Linked DNA regions of Aquabacterium sp. OR-4. Each later gene encodes a partner of the first gene's protein in a complex. Links are inferred from orthologs where the notes say so. Each region holds a gene or a part of one and is shown in the gene's direction. Other genes may lie near its edges. The genes, in order: accB and accD.

What was found.
Region 2: the proteins of accB (region 1) and accD are in contact, whole or in part, in a solved structure (PDB 8UXZ), measured with the Escherichia coli proteins. The link is inferred for Aquabacterium sp. OR-4 from one-to-one orthologs.

What each region holds. Positions count from the first base shown.
Region 1 is NZ_JAOCQD020000001.1:1,020,618-1,026,614, reverse strand. The notes cover bases 3,041-5,997. They hold accB (acetyl-CoA carboxylase biotin carboxyl carrier protein), read left to right. Parts: upstream 3,041-4,262; coding sequence 4,263-4,733; downstream 4,734-5,997. Other genes in these bases: accC (acetyl-CoA carboxylase biotin carboxylase subunit), read left to right, coding at 4,750-5,997; N4G63_RS04275 (TlpA disulfide reductase family protein), read left to right, coding at 3,364-3,963; N4G63_RS04280 (hypothetical protein), read left to right, coding at 3,041-3,367. Also shown: N4G63_RS04295 (energy transducer TonB), read left to right, coding at 1-858; aroE (shikimate dehydrogenase), read left to right, coding at 945-1,826; N4G63_RS04285 (transglycosylase domain-containing protein), read left to right, coding at 1,843-2,688; more of N4G63_RS04280, read left to right, coding at 2,753-3,040. UniProt on the Escherichia coli protein: This protein is a component of the acetyl coenzyme A carboxylase complex; first, biotin carboxylase catalyzes the carboxylation of the carrier protein and then the transcarboxylase transfers the carboxyl group to form malonyl-CoA.
Region 2 is NZ_JAOCQD020000001.1:2,408,467-2,414,356, reverse strand. What follows is about bases 3,041-5,890. They hold accD (acetyl-CoA carboxylase, carboxyltransferase subunit beta), read left to right. Parts: upstream 3,041-3,954; coding sequence 3,955-4,827; downstream 4,828-5,890. Other genes in these bases: folC (bifunctional tetrahydrofolate synthase/dihydrofolate synthase), read left to right, coding at 4,892-5,890; trpA (tryptophan synthase subunit alpha), read left to right, coding at 3,101-3,913; trpB (tryptophan synthase subunit beta), read left to right, coding at 3,041-3,104. Outside these bases: N4G63_RS10440 (motility hub landmark protein FimV), read left to right, coding at 1-249; tRNA pseudouridine(38-40) synthase TruA, read left to right, coding at 246-1,055; N4G63_RS10430 (phosphoribosylanthranilate isomerase), read left to right, coding at 1,052-1,711; more of trpB, read left to right, coding at 1,815-3,040.

The sequences.
Region 1 (5,997 bases):
TGGCGGCGCCTGGGCGTGCTGCAGTGGGCGCTGGCACTGTCGGTGGGCGTGCATGCCGGGCTGCTGACGATGCGCTTTGTCGACCCCGAGCGCTTCGAGCGCGTGTTCCGCGACACGCCGCTGGAGGTGATCCTGGTCAACGCGCGGGGCCAGGAGCCGCCCACCCAGGCCCAGGCCATCGCCCAGGCGGCGCTGGCCGGTGGTGGCGATGCGGCCGCCGGCCGCGCCACCTCGCCGCTGCCCGCGGCGGCCCAGGTGGAGCTGGGCGACGCCAGCGACGAAGCCCACCGCCGCATCGAGCAGCTGCAGCAGATGCAGCAGCAGCTGCTGGCCAGCGTGCACCAGGAGCTGGCCAAGCTGCCACCACCCGACCCGCAGCGCGACGAGGGCACGCCCCAGGCCCGCGAGCAGGAGGAGCGCCGCCGCCAGCTGCTCAAGCAGATGGCCGAGATCGAGAAGCGCATCACCGAAGAAAACGCCCGGCCGCGCAAGCGCTTCATCAGCCCGGCCACGCGCGAGGCGGTGTACGCGCTGTACTACGACCGCCTGCGCCGCCGCGTCGAGGAGCGCGGCACGCGCGACTTTCCCACCCACCAGGGCCGCAAGCTGTATGGCGAGCTGACGATGAACATCACCGTCGATGTGGAAGGCCGCGTGGTCGACGCCGAGGTCATGCACAGCTCGGGCAACAAGGCGCTGGACCGGCGCGCGCTGGCCATCGTGCAGGGCGCCGCGCCCTATGGCCGCTTCAACGGCGAAATGCGCAACCAGGCCGACCAGATCGTGGTCTCGTCGCGCTTTCGCTTCACGCGCGACGAGGGCCTGGAAACCTCGCTCAGCGCGCCGCAGATGCGCTGATCTCGCCTGCCCGCTGCCGCCCGCGCCCGCCGCCCGCTCCTGCCTGACCCCGCCTGATCCCGTTCCGCCCCGCATGACCGCCCCGCATGACCGCCCCCCTTCCTGACCGCTACGCCGTGCTCGGCCATCCGGTGGCCCACAGCCAGTCGCCCTTCATCCATGCTGAGTTCGCGCGCCAGACCGGCCAGGCGCTGGTGTACGAGCGCATCGAGTGCCCGCTGGATGGCTTCGAGGCCACGGTGCGTGGCTTCATCGCCAGCGCCGATGCGGCACGCGGCCTGGGCCCGGCGCGTGGCTGCAACATCACCGTGCCCTTCAAGTTCCAGGTGCTGCCGCTGGCGCGCCAGCTCACGCCGCGCGCCGCGCTGGCCCAGGCGGCCAATGTGCTGCGCTTCGATGCCGAGGGCTGGACGGCCGACAACACCGACGGCGAGGGCCTGATGTGCGACATCACCCACGGCGCGGGCGTGCCGCTGGCCGGCCAGCGCGTGCTGCTGGTGGGTGCCGGCGGCGCCGCGGCCGGCGTGCTGGGCCCGCTGCTGGCCTGCCGGCCGGCCCAGGTGTGGCTGGCCAACCGCAGCCGCGACAAGGCCGAGGCCCTGGTCGAGCGCCATGCCGCCTGGGCGCGCACGCATGGCGTGGCGCTGCAGGCCTGCGGCCTGGCCGATGCGGCCCGGGGTGGCGCCTTCGACGTGGTGATCAACAGCAGCGCCAGCAGCCTGGCTGGCGAGGGCGTGCCGGTCGAGGCCGCGGTGCTCCGGCCCGGCGCGCTGGCCGTCGACCTGATGTACGGCCCGGCCGCGCAGCCCTTCATCGACTGGGCCCGGGCCCATGGCGCGGTGGGCCGCGACGGCCTGGGCATGCTGGTCGAGCAGGCGGCCGGCGCCTTTGCGCTGTGGCGCGGCCTGCGGCCCGACACCGCCCCGGTGCTGGCCGCGCTGCGCGCCCGCCTGGCGACCAAGGGCTGAAGGCGCGGCGCGGCACATGGCGGCAAGCAAGCTTCTGTCCGGCTGGCGCGCGCAGGCCTGGCGCGTGCTGGCGCTGCTGCTGCTGTCGGCCCTGTCGCTGCAGCTGTTTTTTGCCGGCCGCATCGCCTTGATGGCGCTGCTGGACCCGGCCTCCACCAGCTTCGAGCGCAGCGAGGCCTGGCGCCTGCTGGTCGAGAAGCAGCGCATTGACTGGCGCCAGGACTGGGCCGACGACAGCCGCATCGCCGCCCACCTCAAGCGCGCCGTGATCGCCAGCGAGGACGCCGGCTTTGCCGACCACAGCGGCGTGGAGTGGGACGCCATCGAACGCGCCTGGGAGAAAAACCAGCGCGCCGAGGCCGCCGCCGAGCGGCGCAACGCCCAGCTGGCGCAACAGGCCGAACGCCAGGCCGAGCGCCAGGCGGCCCGCCAGGCCAGGGGCGCCACCCCGCCGCCCGCCACCGCGGCCAAGCCGCGACCCAGGGTCGAGCCCAAGCTGATCGGCGGCTCCACCATCAGCCAGCAGCTGGCCAAGAACCTGTTCCTGTCGGGCGAACGCACGGCGCTGCGCAAGCTGCAGGAGATCGTGCTGACCTACGAGCTCGAGCTGATCCTGGGCAAGCGCCGCATGCTCGAGATCTACCTCAACCATGTCGAATGGGGTGAGGGCGTGTTCGGCGCCCAGGCCGCGGCGCGGCACTACTTTCGGGTGGATGCCGCGGCGCTGGGCCCCGGCCAGGCGGCACGCCTGGCGGTGATGCTGCCGGCGCCCAAGCGCTTCGAAAAATCTCCCGGCTCGGCCTACCTGGCCGGGCGCAGCGGCACCATCGCGGCGCGCATGGGCGCGGTGGAACTGCCCTGATGCGCCGCCACGGCGCTTGGCCCCTGCGGCGGCACGGCTGAGCCGGCTTTCTACAATCGCGCCCATGGTCACCCTTGCCGAAGAGATCGCCGCCACCGCCGCCCGGCTGGTGGTCGACGAAGACCTCGACTACGCCGGCGCCAAGCGCAAGGCGCTGCGGGCGCTGGGCCGCCAGGGTGCGCGCCAGTCCGAGCTGCCGTCCAACGAGCAGGTCGAAGACGAGGTGCGTGAGTACCTCGCCCTGTTCTGCGCCGACACCCAGCCGGCCGAGCTGCGCGAACTGCGCGAGCTGGCCCTGCCCTGGATGCAGCGCCTGGCCGAGTTCCGCCCGCACCTGGCCGGCGCGGTGTGGCGCGGCACGGCCACCCGGCGCTCGGCCATCGTGCTCGACCTGTACTGCGACGACACCAAGTCGACCGAGATCGCGCTGATCAACCTGGGCCTCGACTACGACGTGGGCAGCCGCCCCGACGGCCATGGCGGCGGCATCGACGTGCTGAGCCTGGCCCAGCGCTCGCGCGTGCTCGGCGACTGGGTCACCGTGCACCTGGTGATCCGCGACCACGACGACCTGCGCGGCGCGCTCAAGCCCGACGCCCGCGGCCGCAGCTGGCGTGGCGACCTGGCCGCCCTGCGCCGCCTGCTCGACACCGCCCCCCACCCGGCGCCCGCGCCATGAGCGAGCCCGAGCACCCCACCCGGGCCACGCGCCGGCCGCTGCTGATCGGCGCGGTGGCGGCGGTGGCCGCCGCCGCCGGTGCCGGCCTGGCCTGGCGGCAGCAGGCGGCCGGCCACGCGGACAGCGGGCACGGCACGGCGGCGGCCGGCCAAGGCGGCGCCGCCGCCGGCGGCTCGCCCGAGCTGCAGGCGCTGTGGCCGCTGCGTTTTGACCGGCCCGAGGGCGGCGAGCTGGCCATGGCCAGCCTGCGCGGCAAGCCGCTGGTCATCAACTTCTGGGCCACCTGGTGCGCCCCGTGCGTGCGCGAACTGCCCGAGCTCGACCGTTTTCACCGCGATTTCGCCGGCCGTGGCTGGCAGGTGCTGGGCCTGGCCATCGACGGGCCGACGCCGGTGCGCGAGTTTCTCGGCCGCGTGAAGCTGGGCTTTCCGATCGGCCTGGCCGGGCTGGACGGCACCGAGCTCGTGCGGGCACTGGGCAACACCCACGGCGGCCTGCCGTTTTCGGTGCTGGTGGATGCGGCCGGGCGCATTGCGCAGCGCAAGCTGGGCGAAACCAGCTATGCCGAGCTGAGCGGCTGGGCGGCCCGCCTCTGACGCCAGACCCGGCGGCCACGCAGAAGCCGCCCCCAGGCCGCGCGCCAATGGCGAAAATCGCGCATCGTCGTTGAAGTTCAAGCCATTACCGGTCAACGCGCCGCCAACGGCCGCCAGCCAGAAAATCGGCAAAATTCACGGCGCCGGGTCATCACTGTGCCACAATCCGCCCTCTTTTCGGTGCCGTACGCAGCACCAGCGGGCCTCAGTCCCTGCAGATGAATTCAGATCGCGACAAGGCGGTCTGCCGTCCCACCGTGGCGCCGCTTGCGGCGCCGCCGAACCGGAGCAACACCCCCATGGACCTGCGCAAGCTCAAGACGCTGATCGACCTGGTGTCGGAATCGAACATCTCTGAACTCGAGATCACCGAGGCCGAAGGCAAGGTGCGCATCGTCAAGGCCGGCGCCGCCCCTGCCGGCATGGTGCAGCCGCAGATGATGATGATGGCCGCCCCGCAGGCGCCCGCCGGTGCACCGGTGGCCGCCGCCCCGGGCGCCGCAGCGGCCGTGGCCGCCGCGCCGGCCGAAGAGACCGGCCATGTGGTCAAGTCGCCGATGGTGGGCACCTTCTACCGCGCGTCGAGCCCCGGCGCCAAGCCGCTGGGCGAGGTCGGCCAGCAGGTCAAGGAAGGCGAGGCCATCTGCATCATCGAGGCGATGAAGATCATGAACGAGATCGAGGCCGACAAGTCCGGCACCATCACCAAGGTGATGGCCGAGAACGGTCTGGCGGTCGAGTTCGGCCAGCCGCTGTTCATCATCGAGTGAGCGTCGGCAGCACCGCATGTTCAAGAAGATCCTGATCGCCAACCGCGGAGAGATCGCACTCCGCATCCAGCGGGCCTGTCGCGAGATGGGCATCAAGTCGGTGGTGGTGTATTCCGAGGCCGACCGCGAAGCCAAGTACGTCAAGCTGGCCGACGAGTCGGTGTGCATCGGCCCGCCCGCCTCGGGTCAGAGCTACCTCAACATGCCGGCCATCATCGCGGCCGCCGAGGTGACCGACGCCGAGGCCATCCACCCCGGTTACGGCTTTCTCAGCGAAAACGCCGACTTTGCCGAGCGGGTCGAGAAAAGCGGCTTCACCTTCATCGGCCCGACGCCCGACGCCATCCGCATGATGGGCGACAAGGTCTCGGCCAAGCAGGCCATGATCCGCTCGGGCGTGCCCTGCGTGCCGGGCTCGGAAGGCGCGCTGCCCGACGACGCCAAGGCCATCGTGCAGGCGGCGCGGGCCATTGGCTACCCGGTGATCATCAAGGCCGCCGGCGGCGGCGGTGGCCGCGGCATGCGCGTGGTGCACACCGAGGCGGCGCTGCTGCACGCGGTGCAGACCACCCGCGCCGAGGCGGGTGCAGCCTTCAACAATCCGTCGGTGTACATGGAGAAGTTTCTCCAGAACCCGCGCCACATCGAGATCCAGGTGCTGGCCGACCAGCACAAGAACGCGGTGTGGCTGGGCGAGCGCGACTGCTCGATGCAGCGCCGCCACCAGAAGATCATCGAAGAGGCGCCGGCGCCGGGCATCCCGCGCCGCATCATCGAGCGCATCGGCGACCGCTGCGCCGCGGCCTGCAAGAAGATCGGCTACCGCGGCGCCGGCACCTTCGAGTTCCTGTTCGAGAACGGCGAGTTCTATTTCATCGAGATGAACACCCGCGTGCAGGTGGAGCATCCGGTGACCGAGCTGGTCACCGGCGTCGACATCGTGCAGATGCAGATCCGCATCGCCGCCAACGAGAAGCTGCCGTTCACGCAGCGCCAGGTGCAGATGCGCGGCCACGCCATCGAGGTGCGGGTCAACGCCGAAGACCCGTTCAAGTTCACGCCCTCGCCCGGCCGCATCACCGTGTGGCACGCCCCGGGCGGCCCCGGCGTGCGGGTCGATTCGCATGTCTACACCAACTACATGGTGCCGCCCAACTACGACTCGATGATCGGCAAGATCATCGTGCACGGCGACACCCGCGAGCAGGCGCTGGCGCGCATGCGCACCGCGCTGAGCGAGACGGTGGTGGAGGGCATCTCCACC
Region 2 (5,890 bases), 1.4 Mb from region 1 along the record:
AACAGCGGCACGCCGGGCTTCGGCGATTCGCGCCTCGATGCGCGCGACACCACGCCCACCGCGCCGGGCCACCTCGAGCACCTGCTGCCCGACGACGCCGATCCGCTGGCACGCAAGCTCGAGCTGGCCGAGGAGTTCCGCCAGATCGGTGATCTGGAAGGCGCCCGCGACCTGGTGGCAGAGGTGGTGGCCAAGGCCCAGGGCACGCTGCGCGCCAAGGCGCAGGCGATGCTCGACAGTCTCGGGTGAGTGCCGGCGTTCAGCGCATCGCGCTGGGCGTCGCCTACCGTGGCACCGCCTACCGGGGCTGGCAGAGTCAGCCGGGCGGTGGCACGGTGCAGGATGCACTCGAAGCGGCGCTCGGCCGCTTTGCCGATGTGCCGGTCAGCGTGGTGTGCGCCGGCCGCACCGACGCCGGTGTGCATGCCTTCAACCAGGTGGTGCACCTGGACAGCCCGGTGCAGCGCGAGCCCTTCTCGTGGCTGCGTGGCACCAACCGCTACCTGCCGCGCGACATCGGCCTGCAGTGGTGCCAGCCGGTGCCCGAGGACTTTCACGCGCGCTTTGCGGCCACCGGCCGGCGCTACCGCTACCTGCTGCTCGAATCGGCGCTGCGCCCGGCGCTTGAAACCGGCCAGGTCGGCTGGATCTTCCGGCCGCTCGATGGCCCGGCCATGCGCGCCGCGGCCGCGCACCTGATCGGCGAGCACGATTTTTCGTCCTTTCGCTCGGCCGAGTGCCAGGCCCGCAGCCCGGTGAAGACGCTGCGCGGCATCGCCATCCAGAGCCGCGGCGAGCCGGGCAGCCGCTACTGGCGCTTCGATTTCGACGGCTCGGCTTTTTTGCACCACATGGTGCGCAACATCATGGGCTGCCTGGTGGCGGTGGGCAGCGGCCGCCAGCCGCCCGACTGGCTGCTGGCGGTGCTGGCCGCGCGCCACCGCGATGCCGCGGCGCCCACCTTTGCGGCCGATGGGCTGTACTTTGCCGGCGCCGACTACGATGCGCGCTACGGCATCCCCACCCACACGCCGGCGATGGACTGGTTCCCATGACCCAACCTCTGACCCAACGCACCCGCATCAAGATCTGCGGTCTGACGCGCGAGGCCGATGTCGATGCCGCGGTGGCCAGTGGCGCCGATGCCATCGGCTTCGTGCTGTATGCCAAGAGCCCGCGGGCGGTGACGGTGGCGCGTGCCGCCGAGCTGGCGCGGCGCCTGCCGCCCTTCGTGGTGCCGGTGCTGCTGTTCGTCAATGCCGCGCCGGCCGAGGTGGCCGCGGCGGTGGCCGCCGTGCCCAACGCGCTGCTGCAGTTTCATGGCGACGAGAGCCCGGCCGACTGCGCGGCCGCGCAGCGCCCCTACCTGCGCGCCGCGCGCATGGCACCGGGCTTTGCTTTGCTAGACTTCGCCCTCGCCCATGCGAACGCAGCCGGCATCCTGCTCGACGCCCATGTCGAGGGCTACGGCGGCAGTGGAAAGTCCTTCGATTGGTCACTCGTACCTCCCAACGTCGCCCGTCCGGTCGTTTTGTCTGGTGGGTTGAATCCTGTAAGCGTGATCGATGGGATCTTGCAGGTGCGGCCCTGGGCGGTTGACGTCTCGTCTGGCGTCGAGCTTGCCAAGGGCCTGAAGGACGCGGCGCTGATGCGCCAGTTCTGCGAAGCGGTGCGCGAGGCCGATGCCCGCATCGCCGACGAAGCGGGCTGATCGCCCCGCCGCCATTCACCGGCGGCCGGGCCTCGCCCGAACCCTGAACCCGGCTGTGCCACCGCTGCGGCGGCGCACGGCCCATCGAATGCGGATCATCGACATGATCGACTACCAGCAACCCAATGCCCAAGGGCATTTCGGCCCGGTCAACGGGCTGAACTACGGCGGCAGCTTTGTGGCCGAAACCCTGGTGCATGCGCTCGACGAGCTCAATGCCGCCTACGCGCACTACCGCCAGGACCCGGAGTTCGTGGCCGAATTCCAGCGCGAGCTCAAGCACTTTGTCGGGCGGCCCAGTCCGATCTACCACGCGGCGCGTTTGTCGCGCGAGCTCGGCGGCGCGCAAATCCACCTCAAGCGCGAGGACCTCAATCACACCGGCGCGCACAAGGTCAACAACACCATCGGCCAGGCCCTGCTGGCCCGGCGCATGGGCAAGCCGCGCGTCATTGCCGAAACCGGCGCCGGCCAGCATGGCGTGGCCACCGCCACCATCTGCGCGCGCTACGGCATGGAGTGCGTGGTCTACATGGGCGCCGAGGACGTCAAGCGCCAGAGCCCCAATGTCTACCGCATGCACCTGCTGGGGGCCCGCGTGGTGCCGGTGGAAAGCGGCAGCAAGACGCTGAAGGACGCCCTCAACGAGGCGCTGCGCGACTGGGTGACCAACGTCGAGAACACCTTCTACATCATCGGCACCGTGGCCGGCCCGCACCCTTATCCGATGATGGTGCGCGACTTCCAGCGCGTGATCGGTGACGAGTGCCTGGTGCAGATGCCCGAGATGATCGGCCGCGCCGGCGCCCAGCCCGATGCGGTGATCGCCTGCGTGGGCGGCGGCAGCAATGCGATGGGCATCTTCTACCCCTACATCCAGCACGAAGGCGTGCGCCTGATCGGCGTGGAGGCGGCGGGGCAGGGCATCGAGACCGGCCGCCATGCGGCCAGCCTGAGCGCCGGCACGCCGGGTGTGCTGCACGGCAACCGCACCTACCTGCTGCAGGACGACAACGGCCAGATCATCGAGACGCACTCGGTCTCGGCCGGTCTCGACTACCCCGGCGTGGGCCCCGAGCATGCGTACCTGAAGGACATCGGCCGCGCCGAGTACGTGGGCATCACCGACGACGAGGCGCTGGCCGCCTTCCATCGCCTGTGCCGCACCGAGGGCATCATCCCGGCGCTCGAATCCAGCCATGCCATCGCCTACGCCATGAAGCTGGCCGCCACACTGCCGGCCGACAAGCACCTGCTGGTCAACCTGAGCGGCCGTGGCGACAAGGACATCGGCACCGTGGCCGACCTGTCGGGCGCCGAGTTCTACTGCCGGCCTTCGTGCCGGGGCCAGACCGTCAAGGGTGGCGCACCGACCGTGGAGATCCGCAAGTGAGCCGCATCGCAGCCGTTCTTTCCGCCCTGAAGGCGCAGGGTCGCCAGGCCCTGGTGCCGTACTTCTGCGCCGGCGATCCCTCGGCCGAGGCCACCGTGGCCGTGATGCACGCGCTGGCCGACGGTGGCGCCGACATCATCGAGCTGGGCGTGCCCTTCAGCGACCCGATGGCCGATGGCCCGGTGATCCAGCAGGCCAGCGAGCGCGCGCTGGCGCGCGGCATCGGCAGCGTGCAGGTGCTGGACTTCGTGCGCCAGTTCCGCACCAGCAACCTCAGCACGCCGGTGGTGCTGATGGGTTATGCCAACCCGGTGGAGCGCTACGACCAGAAGCACGGCCGCGGCGCCTTCATCCGCGACGCCGCGGCGGCGGGCGTGGACGGCCTGCTGATCGTCGACTACCCGCCCGAGGAATGCGAGGCCTTTGCGGCGGAACTCAAGGCGGCCGGCCTCGATCTGATCTTTCTGCTGGCGCCTACCAGCACGGCAGCGCGCATGGCCCAGGTGGGCCGCATCGCCACCGGCTATGTGTACTACGTGTCGCTGAAGGGCGTGACCGGTGCCGGCCACCTCGACACCAGTGCTGTGGCTGAGGCTGTGCCACGGATTCGCGCGCATGTCAAGGTTCCAGTTGGGGTAGGCTTCGGCATTCGTGACGCAGTCACGGCCCGGGCAGTGGCCCAGGTCGCCGACGCGGTGGTCATCGGCTCGCGCCTGGTTCAGCTGCTGAACGAGGCACCCGGCGAGCAGGTGGCCAGCGTGGCGCGCGGCTACATGGCCGAGATTCGCGCCGCACTGGATGCCCGGTAGGCCCGCCTGCCGGCAATGATGATGATGAAGGAGTGCACCGCATGAGTTGGCTGGAGAAATTGCTGCCGCCCAAGATCCAGCAGACCGATCCGACCGAGCGCCGCTCGGTGCCGGAAGGCCTGTGGGTCAAGTGCCCGTCCTGCGACACGGTGCTTTACAACACCGACCTGGCCAAGAACCTCAACGTCTGCCCCAAGTGCAGCCACCACCACCGCATCGGCGCGCGCGCGCGGCTCGATGCCTTTCTCGATGCCGAAGGGCGCTTCGAGATCGGCCAGGAGGTGGTGCCGGTCGATCCGCTGAAGTTCAAGGACAGCCGCAAGTACCCCGAGCGCCTGAAAGACGCGCTGGAGAGCACCGGCGAGACCGATGCGCTGATCGTCATTGGCGGCGCGGTGATGAGCGTGCCGCTGGTGGCCGCCTGCTTCGAGTTCGACTTCATGGGCGGCTCGATGGGTTCGGTGGTGGGTGAGCGCTTCGTGCGCGGCGTCGAGGCCGCCATCGAGCAGAAGGTGCCCTTCGTGTGCTTCACCGCCACCGGCGGTGCGCGCATGCAGGAGGGCCTGTTCAGCCTGCTGCAGATGGCCAAGACCAATGCCGCGCTGACCCATCTGGCCAAGGCCAAGCTGCCCTACATCAGCGTGCTCACCGATCCCACCATGGGCGGCGTGTCGGCCAGCTTCGCCTTCGTGGGTGATGTGGTGATCGCCGAGCCCAAGGCCCTGGTCGGCTTTGCCGGCCCGCGCGTGATCGAGAACACCGTGCGCGAGAAGCTGCCCGAGGGCTTCCAGCGCGCCGAGTTCCTGGTGCAGAAGGGCGCCGTCGACCAGATCGTCGACCGCCGCCAGCTGCGCGCCGCCATCGCCTCGATGCTGGCCATGCTGCAGCGCCAGAGCGCCGACGCGGTGGCCTGAGGCTCACCCATCCCCCTGCCAGCGTCGGGCCCTGCGGGGCCCGATCTGCTTTGAGACCCCTGTCATGACCCTGCCCACCAACCTGCCGGACTGGCTGGCCCATTGCGCCGCGCTGCACCCGAAGACGATGGACCTGTCGCTCGAGCGCACCGCCGAGGTGGCGCGCCGGCTCGGCATCGGCTTCAAGGTGCCGCTGATCAGCGTGGCCGGCACCAATGGCAAGGGCAGCACCTGCGCCATGCTGGAGTCGATCGCGCGCCACGCCGGCTACCGGGTGGGCCTGTACCAGAAGCCCGAGCTGGTGCACTTCGAGGAGCGCTGCCGCATCGGTGGCGAGGCGGTGGCGGCCGACGAGTTGGTGCCGCATTTCGCGGCGGTGGAGGCGGCGCGGGGCGACCTGCAGCTCACCCAGTTCGAGTTCAGCACCCTGGCCATCGCGCGCCTGCTGTCGCTGGCCGAGCTCGACCTGGTGATCCTCGAGGTGGGCCTGGGCGGTCGTTTCGATTCGGTCAACGCCTTCGATGCCGACGTGGCGGTGATCACCAGCATCGCGCTCGACCACACCGAGTGGCTGGGCGACACGCGCGAGGCCATTGGCTTCGAGAAGGCCGGCATCATGCGAGCCGGCCGCCCGGTGGTGGTGGGTGACCCCGAGCCGCCGCAAAGCGTGCTGGATCACGCCCTGAGCCTGGGCGCCGACCTGTGGCTGCACGGGCGCGACTTCAACCTCTCGGGCGACCGCCAGCAATGGGGCTGGAACGGCCGCGGCCGCCGCTACAGCGGCCTGGCCTACCCGGCGCTGCGTGGCGCCAACCAGTTGCTCAATGCGGCCAGCGCGCTGGCCGCACTGGAGGCCTTGCGCGAGCGCCTGCCGATCAATGCGCAGGCGGTGCGCCAGGGCCTGGCCATGGTCGAGCTGCCCGGGCGTTTTCAGATCGTGCCCGGCGAGCCGGCCCTGGTGCTGGATGTGGCGCACAACCCGCAGGCCGTGGCCGCGCTGGCGCTCAACCTCGACCAGATGGGCTTTTATCCGCGCACCCATGCGGTGTTTGGCGCCATGCGC